2 regions of the Paenibacillus sp. J22R3 genome follow, and region 2 is predicted to be linked to the other one. Evidence: predicted binding sites of a transcription regulator. Region 2 holds the regulator's gene; the other holds the start of a gene.

Region 1 (3,428 bases), on a different contig from region 2:
CGCAGACGAGGAGAAGCAAGAGCTTGTCGAGGTTGTCGAGTTCTTGAAGGATCCGCGTAAATTCGCAGCCGTAGGCGCTCGTATTCCGAAAGGGGTACTGCTTGTAGGCCCTCCGGGTACTGGTAAAACGTTGCTTGCTCGTGCTGTTGCAGGCGAAGCGGGCACGCCGTTCTTCAGCATTTCCGGTTCGGACTTTGTTGAAATGTTCGTCGGTGTCGGTGCTTCCCGTGTTCGTGACTTGTTCGAGAATGCGAAGAAGAACGCACCATGTATCATCTTTATCGATGAAATCGATGCCGTTGGACGTCAGCGCGGCGCCGGTCTCGGCGGCGGACATGATGAGCGCGAACAAACGCTCAATCAGCTCCTCGTTGAAATGGACGGCTTCGGTGCGAACGAAGGTATCATTATCGTGGCGGCTACCAACCGTCCGGATATTCTCGATCCTGCACTTCTTCGTCCGGGTCGTTTCGACCGTCAAATTACGGTTGACCGTCCGGATGTGAAAGGCCGCGAAGCTGTACTGAAAGTACATGCTCGCAATAAGCCGCTTGCCAAAGACGTGAAACTTGATGTAATCGCGAAGCGGACAACGGGCTTTACCGGTGCGGATCTGGAGAACCTGCTTAACGAAGCAGCCCTTCTAGCCGCTCGCCGCAACAAGAAAGACATCGCGATGACAGAAGTGGACGAAGCGATTGACCGTGTTATCGTCGGTACGGAGAAACGCAGCCGCGTTATCAGTGACCGTGAGAAACGCATTGTTGCTTACCATGAAGCGGGCCATACAATTGCAGGCTACTTCCTGGAGCATGCGGATCAGGTTCATAAAGTAACGATTATCCCGCGCGGACGCGCAGGCGGCTATGTCATCATGCTTCCTAAAGATGGCGATCGCATGCTGACGACCAAGCAGGAATTGCTTGATAAAGTGACGGGTTTGCTTGCCGGCCGGGTAGCCGAAGAGATCTACATCGGCGAAATCGGCACTGGCGCATACAGTGACTTCAAATCGGCGACGAGCATTGTTCGTGCGATGATTATGGAATACGGAATGAGCGACAAGCTTGGACCGATGCAATTCGGCAGCAGCTCGCAAGGCCAAGTATTCTTAGGCCGTGACATTGGACATGAGCAGAACTACTCCGATGCCATCGCTTATGAAATTGACCAAGAGATGCAGAGCTTCATTCAAGACTGCTATGCTCGTGCGAAACAGCTTCTTACGGAGAAGAGCAAAGAGATGCATCTTATTGCTCAAACGCTCCTTACCGAAGAAACGTTGGAGATTGAACAAATCAAACGTCTGATCGAAGGCGGATCGGCAGAAGGCGGCGAAGGCAGTTCGAACATCGTTTCCGCAGAGCCGAAAGCAGAGCCGATTATCGATACGATTGGCGGCGTGAAGGTTCGTATTGGTTCGAAGGAGCCAGGCGAATTAACACCTCCGGTTGATCCAGACAGCGGTAACGAAGACGACGACGGTACGCCGAAGTCCTAATGAAATAGAAGTTGATAGTCCTCAAAGGCTGTCCGATTGCAGGCAACTGCACGGGCAGCCTTTTGTGCAGGAAGGCGCTTTAGCGCTATAGTGGAAGGACGAGTAAGCATAGAGGCTTGGTAACTTCTTTACTTGCGTAAACCTTCCGTAGATCGGTTAAAACGGCCTCTTTTGTCTGTTGACAGCGCACACTACCTTGTGTAAATTTAAGGTTAATCCCTTGTAAAGGCTCTTGCGAATCAAGCGGCTTATGACGTGGGCATGATAGATGATGAATACACAGCGGAATAACAGCATTTTCGATAAATCATGGTGAACGAACAGCCAAGTTTGTGCATCAGTTCACAAAGTTAGTGAAAAGAGGGGAATTTAGCTATGGAAGCATTAGCTCTCGAAAGGAAAGCGGAACAAAACCGCGAACTACGGGAACGATTGTTGCAATTGAAGAAAGAGCGTAACGCCATTATACTTGCGCATTATTATCAGCGTGATGAAATTCAAGAAGTGGCCGATTTCCGTGGCGACTCCTTCCTGCTTGCGCAGAAGGCAGCGGAAACGGATGCAGATGTAATCGTGTTCTGCGGCGTTCATTTTATGGGCGAAAGTGCGAAGATCCTGGCTCCGAACAAGACTGTTATCATTCCCGATGAGCGCGCCGGCTGTCCGATGGCTGACATGGTCAACGTCGATGGCTTGCGGAAGCTGAAAGCACAGCATCCGAATGCGAAAGTAGTCACCTATATCAACTCCTCCGCCGAAATCAAAGCGGAAACGGATATTTGCTGTACCTCTGCTAATGCCGTGCGTGTCGTGAATTCGGTCGATTCAGACGAAATTATTTGGGTGCCGGATAAGAACCTTGGCCATTACGTGCAGCAGAAAACAGACAAGAAGATGATTATCTGGGAAGGCTATTGCAACACGCATGACATGCTGACCGTCAAAGATGTAGAAGAAATGAAAGCCAAATATCCAAATGCGCAGTTCGTCGTTCACCCTGAATGCCGTCCTGAAGTAGTAGCGCTTGGCGATTTCGTCGGCAGTACAACCGCTATTATAAAATATTGTAAAGAATCGGATTGCCAGGAGTTTATCGTCGGAACGGAAGATGGCACAGGGTATCAGCTTCGTCTGGACAGCCCGAATAAGACCTTCCATTTTGCTACGAAATATTTGGTTTGCCCGAACATGAAAGTAAACAACCTGAAGAAGCTTGTGAAATGTCTGGAAACGATGCAGCCGCAAATTTACGTACCGGAGCAGGTTGCCAATCAAGCCCGTCTATCCCTGGAGCGCATGTTACAAGTGAAGTAGCATGCGCTACTCTCTTTCCATGAGAAAGGAAAGTTGCACTTATGATTCCACGTTATCTCGTAGATGTTGAACTCGAAGGGCTTCCAGTCATATATAAAGATGTCATTGTAATCGGGGCCGGCATTGCCGGTCTTTTTACCGCAATTAAAGCCAGTGAAACGAATGATGTGCTCATGATTACGAAGAAGTCGCTGATGGACAGCAATACGCGTTATGCCCAAGGCGGCATTGCAGCTGTTATCTCCGAGGACGACTCCCCGGCTTATCATCGTCAGGATACGCTTATTGCCGGAGCCGGACTTTGCTCGCATAAAGCTGTCGATGTGCTCGTGCATGAGGGAACGAAAGGCGTAGAGGACTTAGTCCGCATGGGTACGCAGTTTGACCAAGAGAACGGCGAGTTTGCGCTCACCAAGGAAGGTGCGCACAGTCAGCGTCGTATTTTGCATGCCAATGGAGATGCGACCGGTTTCGAAATCGTTCGTGCGTTGTCGGAGAAAGCGATTGCGAACCCGCGGATTGAGGTTTGGGATGATCATTTCGTGATCGATCTGATTACCGATGACGGTGTTTGCGTCGGTGCTTTGGTACAGAAACCGGATGGACAGCGATT
Region 2 (3,428 bases):
GGATGTCGTTATTACCAATCATTCGATGCTTTTCACGGATATACGAGCGGATCATCGATTGCTTCCGGGATATGAGCATCTCATCCTTGATGAAGCCCATCATTTGGAAGAGGTCGCAGGCAAACATTTGGGTACGCAGGTTTCCTATTATTCCGTCCAGCATCCGGTACTAAGACTCTGCAAAGATGCACGCAATGGCCAGTTGATTGCGCTTAAGAGCAGATTGGCGAACGAGGACGTCGAGAAAACCCAGAAATGGCGCGAGGAAATCGATGAAGTTGTTCCGGTGTTCGGCGACTTGCGTGATGAGTGGGATCGCTTGTTTGAAATGCTGTACACGCTGATGGGCAACGGTGCTCCAGGTACGAAGAGCACAGGGGATGGCTCTAGCGGGGAAACCGGGCAATTCGTGCTCAGACTCCGCAGCGGCAAGCTGCCGGATTATTGGTCGGATGCACAGCTCATTGAGGAAGCGATTAACGGATACTTAAGCCAAATCATTCGTCCTCTCGATAAAGTGTTTGCAGCCATTAAAGAAGAGATCGATGATCCCGGCATCGCCGCATTGGTGACGGACTTAAGCGGCACGATCAAAGACCTGTCCCGGGCCAGAGATGATTTGCGACAATTCATGAAAGCAGATAAGACCGATACCGTATACTGGCTTGAAGCGAACAGCAATTCAAGAGCCAAATCGATTCAGCTATACGCTGTACCTGCGGATGTGAGCAGCCAGCTGCGTACTTATTTCTTCGATATTAAGAAAAGCGTCATTCTCACTTCAGCGACCTTATCCGTTCAGAAATCATTCCAATATGCATGTGAGCAGCTGGGTCTAACCAAAGATGAGGAGCAGGGACGCCTGAAGACGGTTCAACTGCCGTCACCGTTTAATTACAGAGAACAAGCGCTGGTCATTATCCCGCGTAACTTCCCTGTACTGAAAGGTGCCGCAGGAGATCCACAGTTCAATGATATGCTGGTAAAGTCATTGACAGAGGCGGCGATTGAGACAAAAGGTCGTATGCTCGTTCTGTTTACGTCCTATCGGATGCTGAAGCAGGTTTATGATCCGCTCAAGGAAGCGCTGGCGCCAACCGGAATTCATGTTCTGGGACAGGGAATTGACAGCAGCAATCGCAGCAAACTAACCAGAAGATTTCAACAGCAGCAAGCTTCTGTTCTGCTTGGAACAAGCAGCTTCTGGGAAGGCGTAGACATTCCCGGTGATGCATTGACCTGTCTGGCGATTGTCAGACTTCCATTCCAGCCGCCTAACCATCCGCTGGTGGAAGCAAAGTCTGAATTGCTGCAGGAGCAGAAGCAGAACCCGTTTATGAAGCTTTCCATCCCGCAGGCGGTAATTCGCTTCAAGCAGGGCTTTGGCCGCCTTGTGCGGACCGGTAAGGACCGCGGCATTGTTCTTATCTACGATACCAGAGTGATTGATACGTATTATGGCAAATATTTTCTGTATTCCCTACCGGGGCCGAAGATCGAGCATATGCATTTAGAGCAAATTGTTCCTCGCATACGCGAATGGCTTGCACCAAGTCCAAGTTCAACTCCAAGTGAAGAAGAGGTGGAGAAATGAAGCCGATGAAAATATCCGAGGCGGTCGTTCGCAGACTACCGGTTTATCTGCAGGTCTTGAACGATCTGAACATGCGGGATGTTCAGACGGTTTCATCACAAGATCTTGGCAATAAGCTGGATCTGAATCCGGCACAAATCCGGAAGGATCTCGCTTACTTTGGCGATTTTGGCCGAAAAGGGATCGGTTACGATGTCACTTATTTGATCGAGAAAATCCGTCAAATTCTAAAGCTGGACCAGCCGCTGAATGTAGGGCTGGTCGGAGCCGGGAACTTAGGACGAGCACTCTGCAACTATAATACGTATCTGAAGGATAATATGAAAATCACTGCCGTCTTCGATGTTCATCCTTCTATGGTGGGTGCTTCCATTAATGGGTTGACTGTAATGTCGATGGATAAGCTGAAAGAAACGGTCGTTGAACTCAATATCCGCATAGGAATCATTACAGTACCTGCAATTGAAGCGCAAAATGTAGCAGATAAATTCGTCGAGGCCGGCGTTGATGGCATCTTGAATTTTGCTCCTACGATTCTCAGAGTGCAGGAGCATGTGCGTATCCATTATGCGAATTTCACTACTGAGCTGATGAGCTTAGCGTATTACTTGGATGAAGAAGGGGACGACGAGAATGAAACGGTTGTGGATTGAGAACGGTACTTTTGTCACGATGGACGAGCAGCGTCCCGTATTGAAGGGCCATATGGTCGTGGAAGGCGATACCATTCTGTATCTGGATGAGCAAGCGCCGGACCCGATTCCGGCAGGGGCTGAACGTATAGATGGACGAGGGCTGGTATTCATGCCAGGTTTAATCAATACGCATGGACATGCTGCAATGTCACTTCTCCGCGGCTATTCCGATGACGAAGCGCTGCAAGTATGGCTCGAGCAGAAGATGTGGCCGATGGAAGGCAAATATACGGATGAGGATGCTCGCTGGGGGACTGCTCTGGCCGTTGCCGAGATGCTGAAATCCGGAACGACAACATTCGTCGATATGTATGATCGGATGCACATCGTAGCTGAGGTTGTAGAGCAATCCGGTATGCGCGGCCTGCTTACTCGCGGTGTAATTGGACTTTGCCCGCCGGACGTGCAAACTGCCAAGCTGGATGAAGCAAAGCAATTTGCGCAAGAGTGGAACGGAAGAGCAAACGGCCGTATTCGTACGATGCTTTCACCGCATGCTCCATATACATGTCCTCCGGATTATATCGCTCGTATCGTAGAAGCTGCGAACGAACTGGATCTGCCGCTTCATACACATATGTCGGAAACGGCTGCGGAAGTGCAGTTCAATGTCAATGATTACGGCTGCCGGCCTGTCGAGCACTTGGACAAGCTTGGTTTCTTCTCCCGTCCGGCTTTGGTCGCGCATGCGGTTCATTTAACTGATGAAGAGATCGCGCTTCTTGCCGAGCGTGGCGTAAGTGTTTCCCATAACCCTGCCAGCAACCTGAAGCTTGCGAGCGGCATTGCGCGTGTACCGGATCTGATGAAAGCCGGCGTAACCGTATCGCTTGGGACGGACAGTGCGGCAAGCAATAATAATTTGGACCTGTTCGATGAAATTCGGTTGGCAGCATTGATTCACAAAGGGATCTCCGGCGATCCGACTGCAGTTCCGGCATGGGAAGCGCTTAAGCTTGGTACCGTATACGGCGCACGAGCGATTTGGCAGGAGGAGCGCTTAGGCGCACTTAAACCGGGTATGAAGGCCGACTTTATCGCTTTGAATATCGAACAGCCGCATTTCTATCCACAGACTGAAATTGTCTCCCACCTCGTGTATTCCGGATCAGGCCGCGACGTTGTTCATGTATGGGTTG

What was found. The regulator Rex, encoded in region 2, represses fermentation and respiration genes when NADH is low (regulators of the CRP and FNR family bind a similar motif). The targets are predictions, from matches to a motif close to TTGTGAAATATTTCACAA.
Region 1: a site for Rex is predicted at 1,832-1,849, ahead of nadA (quinolinate synthase NadA). Genes of this name have one in related genera too.

What each region holds. Positions count from the first base shown of each region.
Region 1 covers NZ_JBWDNS010000012.1:52,966-56,393, forward strand. Annotated here, with positions in the region: gene ftsH (ATP-dependent zinc metalloprotease FtsH) at 1-1,501, shown strand, start outside; gene nadA (quinolinate synthase NadA) at 1,877-2,815, shown strand; gene nadB (L-aspartate oxidase) at 2,857-3,428, shown strand, end outside.
Region 2 covers NZ_JBWDNS010000001.1:1,451,338-1,454,765, reverse strand. Annotated here, with positions in the region: gene dinG (ATP-dependent DNA helicase DinG) at 1-1,594, shown strand, start outside; gene AC0YN4_RS06670 (redox-sensing transcriptional repressor Rex) at 1,591-2,247, shown strand; gene AC0YN4_RS06665 (amidohydrolase) at 2,228-3,428, shown strand, end outside.